Regions from separate parts of the Burkholderia sp. THE68 genome, predicted to be linked through region 2. Evidence: riboswitches for the same ligand, from Rfam matches in the RefSeq annotation. Region 2 holds a riboswitch; the other holds the start of a gene.

Evidence for each region. Region 2 has a riboswitch for thiamine pyrophosphate ahead of thiC (phosphomethylpyrimidine synthase ThiC). Riboswitches for the same ligand answer to the same signal wherever they lie in the genome.
Region 1: it holds a riboswitch for thiamine pyrophosphate, as region 2 does, so the genes downstream of both, BTHE68_RS11660 (FAD-dependent oxidoreductase) here and thiC (phosphomethylpyrimidine synthase ThiC) in region 2, are expected to answer to the same signal.

What each region holds. Positions count from the first base shown of each region.
Region 1 covers NZ_AP022315.1:2,464,278-2,471,902, forward strand. The annotation lists gene BTHE68_RS11650 (thiazole synthase) at 1-225, opposite strand, end outside; gene thiS (sulfur carrier protein ThiS) at 249-446, opposite strand; gene BTHE68_RS11660 (FAD-dependent oxidoreductase) at 463-1,611, opposite strand; TPP riboswitch at 1,795-1,919, opposite strand; gene BTHE68_RS11665 (ABC transporter ATP-binding protein/permease) at 2,125-3,867, shown strand; gene BTHE68_RS11670 (glutamate synthase subunit beta) at 3,941-5,407, opposite strand; gene BTHE68_RS11675 (glutamate synthase-related protein) at 5,488-7,625, opposite strand, start outside.
Region 2 covers NZ_AP022315.1:934,586-942,210, reverse strand. The annotation lists gene BTHE68_RS04435 (response regulator) at 1-151, opposite strand, end outside; gene BTHE68_RS04430 (ferritin-like domain-containing protein) at 246-821, opposite strand; gene BTHE68_RS04425 (DUF1328 domain-containing protein) at 1,022-1,183, opposite strand; gene BTHE68_RS04420 (DUF1328 domain-containing protein) at 1,194-1,370, opposite strand; gene BTHE68_RS04415 (sensor histidine kinase) at 1,499-3,019, shown strand; gene BTHE68_RS04410 (entericidin A/B family lipoprotein) at 3,206-3,340, shown strand; gene BTHE68_RS04405 (DUF4397 domain-containing protein) at 3,501-4,283, opposite strand; gene BTHE68_RS04400 (EamA family transporter) at 4,623-5,564, opposite strand; TPP riboswitch at 5,806-5,948, shown strand; gene thiC (phosphomethylpyrimidine synthase ThiC) at 6,090-7,625, shown strand, end outside.

The DNA of each region.
Region 1 (7,625 bases), 1.3 Mb from region 2:
CGTGTTCGGCAGCAGCGCGACGCCGTGGCGCTTCAATACATCGAAAAAGCCGGCTTCGCCCGTCTCCGACTGGCGGCGCAGCGCGACCGTGACCATCCCCGGCCGCGCGGCGTCGATGGAGTCGGAAAGCGATTGCAGCGACGGATAGCGCGACGTGCCGAGCAGCACGCGGCTCGGAAACGCCTCGCCGTAGAGCATGAGGACGTCGGCGGTCTGTGTGGTCATGGTTCGATCCTTCGGTTCGGAATTCAGCCGCCCGCGACGGGCGACACGATGTCGAGCTTGTCACCGGCAGCGAGCGTTTTCGTGGCGTGCTGGCCGCGCGCCACGAACTGACCGTTCAACGCGACCGCGAACGGCGGCTTCGCGCCGAACGCGGCGAGCGCTTCGGTGACGGTGGCGGCATCGGGCAAATCGAATGCGCGCTGATTGATATGGATGTTCATGGCTCTGTTCTCTTTCTCAATGCGACAGCGCCGGCGCCAGCGCGAATTCGCCCTGTAACAGCTCGGGCCAGCGGGCGGCGCGGCGGAAATCGGCGAAGGTGTCGGCATCGGCGACATCGCCCTCGATGAGCGCGCCGGCAAGCGCGCAGGCCGCGTCGGCGACTTCCGGCGCGATCATGAAGCCGTGCCGATACAGCCCGTTCACGCGCAAGGTCCGCGCCCCGTCCCAGACGATCGCCGGGCGGTGATCCGGCAAGGTCGGCCTGCAATGCGCGTTCAGTTCGAGAATGCGCGCCTCACCGAAGCCCGGATGCACCGCGAACGCGGCGCTCAGCAGTTCGAGCGCCGAGCGCACCGACACGGGCGACATGTCCTCGCCTTCCACTTCGGTCGCGCCGATCACGTACAGATCGTTTTCCTTCGGAGCGATGTAGAGCGGATAGCGCGGATGCAGCATCCGCACGGGCCGCGACAGCCCGATACCCGGCGCATGCACGCGCGCGACTTCCCCACGGATGCCGCGCAGCGCCGGCCACGCGGGCTTGCCGCCGAGTCCACGGCAATCGATGATCCAGCGCGCGTCGGGCATAGCGTCGACCGCTGTGTTCCAGTGCGTGCACACGCCGCGCGCCGCCAGTCCGGCAGCGAGCGCAGCGAGTGCCTGGCGATTGTCGAGCTGGCCCTCGTTCGGCAGCAGCCAGCCCTGCGCGAAACGCGTGCCGAGCGCGGGCTCCGCCTGCGCTAGCTGCGCGCCCGCGAGCTTGACGAAGCCGCCGGCAAGCAGATCGGCGGGCGAGTTGGCGCGCAGGCGGCGCTCGAAGAGCGGCGCCTCGGCGCGGTCGGCGCCGTGCCAGACGACGAGCGTGCCGTTGCGCTGAAAGAACACCGGCTCCGGCAATTGCGCGAGCAGGCGCGGCCAGCGTTCGAGCGACGCCGCCCCGAGCCCGACCACTAGCGGTTCCGCGCTCGCCGCTTCCGCGAGCGGCGCGAGCATCGCGGCAGCGACCCACGCCGCCGATTGCGTGCCCGCCGCGTCGCCGCGTTCATAGAGCGCGACGTCATGCCCCGCGCCCGCGAGTTGCCAGGCGACGAGTCGCCCGACGAGCCCGCCGCCGATAACCGCGAAGTCCGGCCGGCGCGCGTCGCCCTGTTCGATCCTGTTCAATTCGATGTCTCCATAGCGGTAGCGCTGCACTGCACGAGGAGACGAAGTACGCGATCTCGACCGTGCTGGCGCGGCGCCACATCACGAGGACGAAATCAGCTGAGAGAGACCGGCTCGACGCAGGAACCACGCGCCGTGCGGAAAGAAGGTACTGGAAGAAACTGGAGGAATGGCGCGAGGCTCGCGCGTTCTCCGGAAACTTCCCTCGCCGGTATTACCCGGATCGGGTGCAAAGGGTCTCTCTCAGCCTCGCCGCGCTGATGACCGTTCCGGCCACCGATGCACGCGAAGCACCCCTGTTTCGTCGAGGATCATTAAAACATGAAAGCCGAATCCGCTGCAAACCGGGATTGCCCGGCTTTTATCGTGCGCGGCGGCACTCTGGCACAATGCCGCGAACATGGTTCGCGGGACGATCGCGCGAAATTAAGTGAGCGTTAAGAGAACCCCGGAACAATTTGCGGGCCGCGGACATAACATTCGGGCGCCTCGATGTGCGCCAGCAGGAAGCTCATGACCAACACTCGTACCGAAAGCACGCAGCAAAAAGCCGACGAAGTCTCGGCATGGAGCCTCATCAAGCCCTACTGGGTGTCAGAAGAGCGCGGCTTCGCGTGGGGGCTGCTCGTCGCGATCATCGCGATCAACATGACCGTCGTGTATATCAACGTGCGGCTCAACAGCTGGAGCGCGTCGTTCTACAACGCGCTCCAGAACAAGAACGTCACCGAATTCCCGCATCTGCTGCTGATCTTCACCGGGCTCGCCTTCGCCTACATTCTGCTTGCGGTGTATGGGCGGTATCTGCGTCAGATGCTCGGTTTCCGCTGGCGCCAGTGGCTCACCAACAAGTTCCTCGAACAATGGCTCGGCGATAAGGCGTTCTACCGCATCGAACGCGACCGTCTTGCTGACAACCCCGACCAGCGTATTTCCGACGACCTGCAATCGTTCGCGACCACGACGCTCTCGCTGTCGCTCGATCTGCTTTCGACGCTCGTCACGCTCGTCACTTTCATCACGATCCTGTGGACGCTCGCGGGCGCACTGACGATCACGCTCGGCGGCACGCCGATCAACATTCCGGGCTACATGGTGTGGGCCGCCGCGCTGTACGCGATCGCGGGCTCGCTCATCATCCAGAAGGTCGGGCATCCGCTCGTGTCGATCAATTATCAGCAGCAGAAGGTGGAGGCGGATTTCCGCTTCGGCCTGATCCGCGTGCGCGAGAACGCCGAGCAGATCGCGTTTTACGACGGCATCGCGACCGAAACCGCGAACGCGAAAACCATCTTCCACCGCATCAAGGACAACTGGTGGATGATCATGAAGTACACGAAGCGCATGACCTTCGTGCTGAGCTTCTATGGGCAGATCGCGATCATCTTTCCGATCATGGTCGCCGCGCCGCGCTACTTCGCCGGCGCGTTCTCGTTCGGCGTGCTGATGCAGATTTCATCGGCGTTCGGCACGGTCAGCGATTCGTTTTCGTGGTTCATCAACAGTTATTCGACGTTGGTCGAATGGCGCGCCACCGTCAATCGTCTGCGCGAATTCAAGCGCGTGATGCGCTCGACGCATATCCGCGAGGAAACGTCGCCGGCGACGGAGCACGGCGGCATCAACCTGCACTACACGAGCACGCCTTCGCTCACGACGAACAATCTCGTGCTCGCGCTGCCCAACGGCACGCCGCTCTCGCGCGTGGCGAACGTGTCGATCGAGCCGGGTTCGCGCTGGCTCGTCGTGGGGCCGTCCGGATCGGGCAAGAGCACGTTGATGCGCGCGCTCGCGGGCTTGTGGCCGTTCGGCGACGGCACCATCGATGCGCCCGTCGACGCGAAGATGATGTTCATTCCGCAGATGAGCTACCTGCCGATCGGCACGTTGCGCGCGGCGCTTTCGTATCCGTCGCCCGGCGGAACGTTCAGCGACGAAGAATCGCGCGAAATCCTGCGTCTGTGCAATCTCGAGTCTTATGCGGACCGGCTGGAAGAAAGCGCGCACTGGGCGCGGAGTCTCTCGCCGGGCGAACAACAGCGGCTGGCCGCGGCGCGCGTGTTGCTGCACAAGCCGGACTTCGTGTTCCTCGACGAAGCCACCAGCGCGCTCGATGCCGAGAACGAACTGCATATCTACAACACACTCGTCGAGCGGTTGCCGAAGGCGGCGATATTGAGTGTGGCGCATCGCGAGTCAGTGGCGATGTTCCATGATTACAAGATCGAGATCGAGAGGATGTTGGTGGAGGCTTGAGGCGCACGCAGCCAAAGAAAAAAGGCCACGCACTGCGTGGCCTTTTTTCATCAATCGATCAATCTTCAACGGCTTACCGCGGCAACTCGCTCGAACCCATCAGATACGCATCCACCGAGCGCGCGCACTGGCGGCCTTCACGAATCGCCCAGACAACGAGCGACTGACCGCGCCGCATATCGCCCGCCGTGAACACCTTGTCCACCGACGTGTAATACGCCTTCTCGCCCTCGGTCGCCGCGCGCACGTTGCCGCGCGCATCCTTCTCGACGCCGAACGCATCCAGCACCGGCGAAACCGGTTGCGTGAAGCCCATCGCGAGCAGCACGAGATCGGCCTTCATTTCGAACTCGCTGTTCGGCACTTCCTGCATCTTGCCGCCCTTCCACTCGACGCGCACCGCGATCAGCTTCTCGACCTTGCCGTTCTTGCCTTCGAAACGCTTCGTCGCCACCGACCAGTCGCGCTCGCAACCTTCTTCATGCGACGACGACGTGCGCAGCTTGATCGGCCAGTACGGCCACACGAGCGGCTTGTTTTCCTCTTCGGGCGGTTGCGCGAGCAGTTCGAACTGCGTGACGTCCTTCGCGCCATGACGATTCGACGTGCCGACACAATCCGAACCCGTATCGCCGCCGCCGATCACGACGACATGCTTGCCCTTCGCGAGCAGCTGATCCGTCAGTTTGTCGCCGGCGTTGACCTTGTTCTGCTGCGGCAGGAATTCCATCGCGTAGTAGATGCCTTCGAGCTCGCGCCCAGGCACCGGCAGATCGCGCGGCATTTCCGAACCGCCCGCGATCACGACCGCGTCGAACTGTTCCTTCAGTTCATCCGGCGTGATGGTTTCCTTCGCCGTATTCGCGATGTAATCCGGCAATGCGTCCTTACCGACGAACACGTTCGTGCGGAACGACACGCCTTCCGCTTCCATCTGGCGCATGCGGCGATCGATCAGCCACTTTTCCAGCTTGAAGTCGGGAATGCCGTAACGCAGCAGACCGCCGATGCGATCGTTCTTCTCGAACACGACGACTTCATGCCCCGCGCGCCCGAGCTGTTGCGCGGCCGCGAGACCCGCAGGGCCCGAACCGACGACCGCGACCTTCTTGCCGGTCTTGTGCTTCGGCGGCTGCGGCACGACCCAGCCTTCGGCGAAGGCTTTGTCGATGATCGCGTGCTCGATCGACTTGATGCCGACCGGATCGTCGTTGATGCCGAGCGTGCACGCCGCTTCGCACGGCGCCGGACAGATGCGGCCCGTGAACTCCGGGAAGTTGTTAGTCGAGTGCAGCACGTTGATCGCGCTCTTCCAGTCTTGCTGGAACACGAGATCGTTGAAGTCCGGAATGACGTTGTTGACCGGGCAGCCGTTGTTGCAGAACGGAATGCCGCAGTCCATGCAGCGCGCGCCCTGAACCTTGGCGTCTTCATCCGTCAGTGCGGCGACAAATTCCTTGTAGTGCTTGACGCGGGTCAGCGGTGCTTCGTACGCCTCGTGGCGGCGTTCGAACTCGAGAAAACCGGTTGCCTTGCCCATTTCTTTCTCTGTATTTGGTGAGGATCGCACTCTCCGATGCACACGCACCGGAGAGCCTTTCTAAATGTTGTGACTCGGCCTCAAGCCGCGATGGCGTCCTTCGACTTCTTCGCGCCCATCTCCGTGAGTGCGCGCTTGTATTCGGTCGGGAACACCTTGACGAACTGACGGCGAGCCGAATCCCAGTTCTCGAGCAGCGACTTCGCGCGCGGCGAACCAGTGAACTGGAAGTGACGCCCGACCAGACCCTTGAGCAGCGCTTCGTCGGTCTTGCCCGCGTGCCACAGCACGCGATCCACCGTGCGTTCCTGTTCGGCCTGTTGAAGCACCGGATCGAGCGCGACCATCGACTTGTTGCACTTGCCGGCGAACGCGCCGTCCGGGTCGTACACGAACGCGATACCGCCCGACATGCCCGCCGCGAAGTTGCGGCCCGTCTCGCCGAGCACCACCACCGTGCCGCCCGTCATGTATTCGCAGCCGTGATCGCCCGTGCCTTCGACGACCGCCGTCGCGCCCGAATTGCGCACGCAGAAGCGCTCGCCCGCGACGCCGCGGAAATACGATTCGCCTTCGATCGCGCCGTACATCACCGTGTTGCCGCAGATGATGTTTTCTTCGGACTTGCCGCGGAAGTCGTTGGTGGGGCGAATGATGATGCGTCCGCCCGACATGCCCTTGCCGACATAGTCGTTGCCGTCGCCGACGAGGTCGAGCGTCACGCCCTTCGCGAGGAACGCGCCGAAGCTCTGGCCCGCCGTGCCCTTCAGCTGGATGTGGATCGAGTCGTCGGGCAGGCCGTCGTGGCCGTGCTTCTTCGCGATCAGGCCGGACAGCATCGCGCCGACCGTGCGGTTCACGTTGCGCACCGGCTGGATGAACGACACATGCTCGCCCTTCTCGATCGCCGCCTTCGACTTCTCGATCAGCACGTGATCGAGCGCCTTGTCGAGGCCGTGATCCTGCACGTCCACGTGCTTGCGTGCGACTTCCTCGCCCACCGGCACCTGATAGAAGATGCGCGAGAAGTCGAGACCCTTCGCCTTCCAGTGTTCGATGCCCTTCTTCATGTCGAGCAGATCGACGCGGCCGATGAGGTCATCGAACTTGCGGATGCCGAACTGCGCCATGATCTCGCGCACTTCTTCCGCGACGAAGAAGAAGAAGTTGACGACGTGTTCCGGCTGGCCCGAGAACTTCGCGCGCAGCACCGGGTCCTGCGTCGCGACGCCGACCGGGCAGGTGTTCAGATGGCACTTGCGCATCATGATGCAGCCTTCGACGACGAGCGGCGCCGTCGCGAAGCCGAACTCGTCCGCGCCGAGCAGCGCGCCGATCACGACGTCGCGGCCGGTCTTCATCTGGCCGTCGGCCTGCACGCGGATGCGGCCGCGCAGGCGGTTCAGCACCAGCGTCTGCTGTGTTTCAGCAAGGCCGAGTTCCCACGGCGTGCCCGCGTGCTTGAGCGACGACAAGGGCGACGCGCCCGTGCCGCCGTCATGTCCCGCGATCACGACGTGATCGGCCTTCGCCTTCGCAACACCGGCGGCAACCGTGCCGACACCGACTTCCGACACCAGCTTCACCGAAATGCTCGCCGCCGAATTCACGTTCTTCAGATCGTGAATGAGCTGCGCGAGGTCTTCGATCGAATAGATGTCGTGGTGCGGCGGCGGCGAAATCAGGCCGACGCCCGGCACCGAGTAACGCAGCTTGCCGATGTACTCTGACACCTTGTGACCCGGCAACTGGCCGCCTTCACCCGGCTTCGCGCCTTGCGCCATCTTGATCTGGATCTGATCCGCCGACGACAGATACTCCGCCGTCACGCCGAAACGGCCCGACGCGACCTGCTTGATCTTCGAGCGCAGCGAATCGCCGTCCTTCAGCGGGATGTCGGTGACGACTTCCTTGCCGATGATCGATTGCAGCGTGTCGCCGTTCTTGATCGGAATGCCGCGCAGTTCGTTGCGATAACGCGTTTCGTCCTCGCCGCCTTCGCCCGTGTTCGACTTGCCGCCGATGCGGTTCATCGCCACCGCCAGCGTCGCGTGCGCTTCGGTCGAAATCGAGCCGAGCGACATCGCGCCAGTCGCGAAGCGCTTGACGATGTCCTTCGCCGATTCCACTTCATCCAGCGGAATCGCCTTCGTCGGCTCGACCTTGAACTCGAACAGACCGCGGAACGTCATGTGACGCTTCGTCTGGTCGTTGATGA
Region 2 (7,625 bases):
CCACGTCGAACGCCTGCTCGCGCACGCGCGCAATTGCCTCGTCGCCGGTGGCGGCCTCGGCGGCGACTTCCATGTCGGGCTCGTCCGCGACGAACTGGCGGAAACCGCTGCGCACGATCGCGTGGTCGTCGGCTATCAGGACTCGAATCATTCGCGTCGTCCGCAAGGCCGGACGCTCTTGTAGTAGTTGATCGGCCATGTCATGCAGACGCGGGGCACGCACTGCGCGCCCCGCGTCATCGCCCTTATCCGTTGCGGCCTTCCAGCAGGTCCGCCATGTCGTCGGCGTGTTCTTCCTCGACGGCGAGAATGTCCTCGAAGATGCGTCGCGTCGTGACGTCCTTGTCGCCGAGATAGCGAATGATCTCGCGATACGTATCGATCGCGATGCGCTCGGCAATCAGATTCTCGCGGATCATGTCGATCAGATCCTTGCCTTCGCTGTACTCCGAATGCGAGCGCGACGAGAGGCCGTCCGGCGCGAAATTCGGCTCGCCGCCAAGCTGCACGATGCGTTCGGCGAGCGTATCGGCGTGCTCCTGTTCCTCGTTCGCGTGCTCCAGGAATTCCTGCGCGACGGCTTCCGAATGGATGCCCTTCGCCATGAAGTAGTGACGCTTGTAGCGCAGCGTGCAGACGATTTCGGTGGCGAGCGAGTCGTTGAGCAGCTTCAACACGGTCTCACGGTCGGCGCCGTAACCCGTCGTCACTGCGCCTTCATCCATGTGCTGCCGCGCATCGGCGCGAATCTTTTCGACATCGAGGACAAAAGCGTCCGTGGACTGGCTCGGCGCAGCTTTTACAGCAGACGATTTGGACATTTGGTTCGCTCCTCTGTGATGGGGTGTGACATGACTGTTCGCTGGCGCGAGGACCGTGCAAGGCGGACCTGCATAGAACCCCGCTATCCAATCAGAGACTCCAATGCATGCGCCATGCCTGATCCCTTCAAAAAGCCGCGCGACGGTCGCAAAACCCGCGCGCGGCTTGATGGCTCATGGCTTTCGCCCGAATGGGGGCATCACGTTCGGAACACGCCGAGCAGCAAAGTGACCACGAATACGACGAGAAAAATATAGAAAAGGATCTTCGCGATTTCCGCCGCGCCGGCCGCGATGCCCGTGAAGCCGAACACGGCCGCGATGATGGCGATGACGAAGAAGACAACGGCGTAATGAAGCATATGACCTCCTCTAATCGATGGCTTTTTTCGTGACGACGAAGCCGAGCACCAGGAACACGGCGCACAGGATCAGGAACAGCACGAACAGGAATTTCGCGATGGCCGCAGCCCCGGCGGCGACGCCCGTGAAACCCAGCACGCCCGCGATCACGGCCACGATCGCGAAAAACAATGCCCACTTCAGCATGATCGTTCCCCGTAAGAATGGATGACGGAACCATCCTAGCGACGCGTCCGGCGGCGCGCATTCGGGCAGGCTCCTTTTTTGCTGTGGGAATCCACCGACACCCGCTTTCAAATCGGCTACCCGACACCATGAGCCACGTACCGCGCGCCGCGATACCGACGATCCTGCCCGACGAAACCCCGTCCTTCGCGGCCAATGAACCCGCCATGCAGAAAACGCCCACGCCGCCCGCGCCGGCCGGAATCGCGCGACGCGCGGCGCGTTTCAATGAGTGGATGCGCCGCTATAGCTGGGCCGTAGCGATGACGGTGGCGATCGTCATCACGGTGGGCGGGCTCGTCATTCTGGAATCGGGGCGCATGCGGATCGCGTCGGAATACGAAACCGCGCTCGACGCGAAGGGCGCGACCGCGCAGTTGTCGGCGCTCGCCGCCGATATCGCCACGCTCACCGCCGACGAACGCGGCTTTGCGCTGAAGCCCGACGGCGCGTATCAGGCGCACTTCCGGGAGACAACCGCACGCGTGCGGCGCACGCTGGCGTCGCTCGATGCGTATTACCGGCGCATCGGCGACGACACCGCGCTCGCGAGCTTCGCGCAGATCCGCGCCGCCGCCGACGATGAAATCGCGCAAGGCACCGTGCGCCTCGAAGATACGCCGGAAGACGCCGCCGCCCACCCGCGTCCGCTCGCGCTGCCGCCGCCCGACACCAGCGCGACGCTCGACGCGGCGTTGTCGCTGTTGCGCCTGAACGAGGAACAGCGCGCGCAACACGCGCTCGACGCGAGCCGCGCCGATCAGCGCATCTCCACGCTCTGTGTCGGCGCGTTGTGCGCGCTCAATATCGTGTTGTTCATCCTGCTGTTCCGCAATCTCGGCATCCAGCTCGACAAACAGGCGCGCGTGCAGAAGGCGCTCATCACGCAGCAGGAAGAACTCGATCAACTCGTGTTCGCGCGCACGCGCCAGCTCGAAGCACTCGCGTGGCATTTGCAATCGGTCAGCGAGAACGAGAAGACCGAGCTCGCGCGCGAACTGCACGACGAACTCGGCTCGATCCTCACGGCGAGCAAGATGGATGTCGCGTGGGTGCGCGGCAAGCTGAAGGACACCGAACCCGCGATGGCCGAAAAACTCGCGCGCGCGCTCGGCAATCTCGATCAGGGCATTGCGTTGAAGCGCCGCATCATCGAGGACATGCGCCCGACCGTGCTCGCCAACTTCGGCCTCGTGACGGCGCTACGCTCACTCGCCGATGAAGCCGCGCAACGCAACGGCTGGAATGTGGAATCGGATCTGCCGGGCGAGGACGTGAAGCTCGGCGAGGCGATCGAGATCGCGCTCTTTCGCGTTGCGCAGGAGACGCTCACGAATGCGGCGAAATACGCGCGTGCGAGCCGCATCCGGATTGCGCTCGATATCGATAAAGAGAACGTGTCGCTTTCGATCACCGACGACGGCATCGGCATCCGGCCGCAGGATCTGAAGCGCACGCAGACGCATGGGCTCGTCGGCATGCGGCAGCGTGTGTCGGCGCGCGGCGGGCGCTTCGAGATCGAGCGCGCGTCGCCGCATGGCACGGCGATCAGCGTGTCGATGCCGCGCGAGCGCAGCGTCGATGCGCCGCTCGCCGTGCCCACCGCGTAGGACGATGCCGACACCAAATGCGGACGCCGCCGACAGGAAAATCGCAGGCGAGCCTACAGCGTGCGGCCATGCGCTTTTTTTATGATTGTTCACATCGGTAAGGCGGGCGACGACAAGGCGTCCGTCACCACAGACACGATGCGCGAACCGATTCCTGTCACGCATTTCAACTCCAAGGGGATAAACATGTCTCGACTCATCGCTCTACTGCTGATTGCAGGCACGGCGGCTCTCGCGGGCTGCAACACCGTCTCGGGTGCGGGCCAGGATATTTCGAAGGGCGGTCAGGCCATTTCGAATTCCGCCGAGGAGCACAAGTAAGCGGCGACTCAGGCTCAGGCGTTCCTTAGCGTTGATGTAGTTCCCTGTCTTCCCGCCACGTTCGCGTGGCGGGAATTTTTTGCGTTGTGATTGCGCGCGACGGGCGATAAAAAACCCGGCCGATGATCGCGCCGGGTTTTGCTTTCTCAGGCGTGAAGCGTCATTGCGTGTCGGGCAATTCCAGCGCCGGCTGCTGCGTGTTGCCGCCCTGCGCGACCAGCACGCGAATCTTCTCCGGCACCAGTTGCGAGAGCGCGTTGCCCGACGGCAGCGTCGTCACGAGCCAGTCCGCGTTCTTGGCGAGGTCGAACGAAGCCGATGTGTAGACCGGCGTCTTCGAGCCCGGCGTGGTCGCGATCAGTTGATACGCGCCGCCGGAGACGTAGAGGGAATCCTGCGTCGTCGCGGGTACGGCGTTCTTGTAGGCGACGCCCGCCATCGTCGGGCTGACGCTCGCGATGCTCGTCCCCGGCGCGACCAGATAGATATCGAGGTTCGGCGCGTTCGTCGACGCGTTGAAGGCGCGCACGCGTGCGCTGCTCGACAGGAGTCCCTTGTCGAACGGATCGTCGATCACCGCGATCGACGGCAGGAAGCCCGCGTCCGGCAGCGCGATCACCGTGTACTCATGCCCTTTCGCCGCGTTCGAGATGCTCGTGTCGGTGGCAAGTTGCGTCGTCGTGTTCACGGCCGCGTAGGAGAAATTGTGCTGGCCGGTGTCGATGTTCGCGAAGTTGGTCACCGTCTTGTAGGCGAGATTCGGTTGCAGGACCTTGCTGTTGTCGTAGAAGTCGACGTTCGGGCCGCTCGGGATCGCGTGAATGAAATGGACCTGCGCCGGGGTGACGCCGATTTCCTTGCCGACATCGTCGGAGCTTCCGCCGCAAGCGGAGAGCAAAGCGGCGACGGCGGCAAGCGCGGCAGCGGTGCGGATGAGCTTCATGGTTCCACCTTCCTTTGTTTTGATCGACACCTTGTTGTCCGGGCCCGGGCGACTGGACGTCCTCGGAATTTCGCGTCTGGTTCGCCGGCCCTGGTTCTTTTCCCTTCCTTGCCCGATCGAACGACGCAAGAGCGCCGCCGATGCGAGTGCCTGCCTTGAGCAATGGACATGCCCCGATGCGGTGCGCGGACGTGGCACGCGTCCGGTCGAGCCTTGCTGGGCAAGGCTTCTCGATTCATTAGAGGAATTATTCGGGAGGTGCAAAACGAGCGCGGCCGGACCGCTCCGCACGATACGGGCGGCCGTTTGGTGGAAGCGTTTCTTACAAGGCTGGCGGGCTCAGGCCAATCCGCGCCGCCGATAGTCAAACCAGAACGAAAGCCCGACCGAAAGCAGAATCACGACCGTCGCGATAACGGTCCACTGCGTGATGATTTCGCCGAGCAGCAGCGCGCCCAGCAAGACGGCGACGACCGGATTCACATAAAGACAACTCGTCGCGACGATCGTGCTCGTATTCCGAATCAGAAAGTTATAAGCGACATACGCCGCCATCGAACCGATCACCACGAGATACACGAACGAAAACCCCGCGCCAACGCTCACCTGCGTGAGCCTTTCGCCCGCCGCCAGCGCGATGCCCGTCGCGATCAGACCGCCCAGCCCGATCTGCAAGGCCGTCGACATCAACAGATCGGACGGTTGCGGCAAACGGCTCGCCAGATGCGCGCCGCCCGCCCAGAAGATCGCCGCGCACAGAATCGCCAATGTGCCGACGGTGGAACTCGGCGACGGATCGCCATGATTGAGCAGCACGATGCCGATCAGCCCCAGCGCCACCGCGAACCATTCGCCCTTAGCAACCCCGCGCCCGCTCAACGCGGTGAAGATCGTCGCGAAAAGCGGCACAGTGGCGACCATCACCGCAGCCGTGCCGGTTCCCACCGTGCGCATGCCGTAGGCCATCATCCCGCTCGACAAACCTTCCAGCAAGGTCCCGACGATCGCCGCATTGCGCACTTCCCGCGCACTCGGCCACACCGCCTTGCGATGCACGGCTATCACGAACAGCCCGACGCCCGCACACAGATTGCGCAAACCGCCGAGCATGAGCGGCGGAAACGACTCGAGCGACAGATGGATCCCAAGATACGTCGAGCCCCACACGAGATAGACGACGGCCAGCGCAAGCGCGACCTGCCCCTTGAAGGAGCGCGGCGCACGAAACGGAAAACGGTCGGGAAAGCTGAACGGCAGACGCGGCGGCGGCAGAGCGGACATGCATTACTCCGCAACGGCTGCGCGCCGGATGACTGCAAACGAGACCGGGAAAGACGCTGCGGCAACGACCAGACTGAACGGCATGGCGGAACGAAGAAGTGCGAGTGCGCGAGGAGAGACCGCACGATCCCCGGGAAAACCCGGAATCCGCGGCGCTCGACATTATGCAGTAAGCGCGCAACGCGATCGCACAACTTTACGAATGGTTGCCAAGACGCCACGCCCCGGTGTAACGTGTCGGCTGCTAACGCGGGGGTCCTGCGTTGCACATCGCGACTTCAATCGGCTTCATCGGTCTGAATCGCTTCGTGCGGCGTGGGTGAGAAATACCCTTTGAACCTGATCTGGATAATGCCAGCGCAGGGAAGCGTTCGGGTTCCAAGGCCTTCAGCATCCACGCCACTTCTTCCGGACCCGTACCTTTCCATCTCGTTCCTCCCTGTTTAGCTCCTGAATCAGCCGAGCTCGACGGCGTTCGTCCGCGTCGAGCCCGGATAAAACCGTCCCACACAGGAGAGACAGCACATGAATGCCAACCCCAAGTTCCTGTCAGAGAACGCCGTCGTCGATGCCGCCGCCATCGCGCCGCTGCCGAACTCGCGCAAGGTCTATGTCGAAGGTTCGACGCCCGACATTCGCGTGCCGATGCGCGAAATCTCGCAATCCGACACCCCCGACGGCTTCGGCGGCGAGAAAAATCCGCCCGTCTATGTGTACGACACGTCCGGCCCGTACACCGATCCGGACGCGAACATCGACATCCGCTCCGGCCTGGCCGCGCTGCGCGGCAAGTGGATCGAAGCGCGCGGCGACACGGAAGCACTGAGCGGCCTGTCGAGCGAATTCGGTCGCGAGCGCGCCGCCGATCCGAAGACGGCCGAACTGCGCTTCCCGGATCTGCATCGTCATCCGCGCCGCGCGATTCCCGGCAAGAACGTCTCGCAGATGCACTACGCGCGGCAAGGCATCATCACGCCGGAGATGGAGTACATCGCGATCCGCGAGAACCAGCGGCGCGCGGAATATCTCGAAAGTCTGAGGCAGAGCGGCCCGAACGGCGAAAAGCTTGCGGCGATGATGGGCCGCCAGCATCCGGGTCAGGCCTTCGGCGCGGCGGCGTTCGGCAAGGACGCGGCAAAGGAAATCACGCCCGAATTCGTGCGCGAGGAAGTGGCGCGCGGCCGCGCGATCATTCCCGCGAACATCAATCACCCGGAAAGCGAGCCGATGATCATCGGCCGCAACTTCCTCGTGAAGATCAACGCGAACATCGGCAATTCGGCGGTGACCTCCTCGATCGGCGAGGAAGTCGACAAGATGACCTGGGCGATCCGCTGGGGCGGCGACACGGTGATGGACCTGTCGACCGGCAAGCATATCCACGAGACGCGCGAGTGGATCATCCGCAATTCGCCGGTGCCGATCGGCACGGTGCCGATCTATCAGGCGCTCGAAAAAGTCAACGGCAAAGCCGAAGACCTGACGTGGGAAATGTTCCGCGACACGCTCATCGAGCAGGCGGAGCAAGGCGTCGACTACTTCACGATCCACGCCGGCGTGCGCCTGCAATACGTGCCGCTGACCGCCAACCGGATGACCGGCATCGTGTCGCGCGGCGGCTCGATCATGGCGAAGTGGTGCCTCGCGCATCACAAGGAAAGCTTCATCTACGAGCACTTCGAAGACATCTGCGAGATCATGAAGCAATACGATGTCTCGTTCTCGCTCGGCGATGGCCTGCGCCCCGGCTCCATCTACGACGCCAACGACGAAGCGCAGCTCGGCGAGCTGAAGACGCTCGGCGAACTGACGCAAGTCGCGTGGAAGCACGACGTGCAGGTGATGATCGAAGGCCCCGGTCACGTGCCGATGCAGCTCATCAAGGAGAACATGGACCTGCAACTGGAATGGTGCGACGAGGCGCCCTTCTACACGCTCGGACCGCTCACGACGGACATCGCGCCGGGTTACGACCACATCACATCGGGCATCGGCGCGGCGATGATCGGCTGGTTCGGCACCGCGATGCTCTGCTACGTCACGCCGAAGGAACACCTCGGC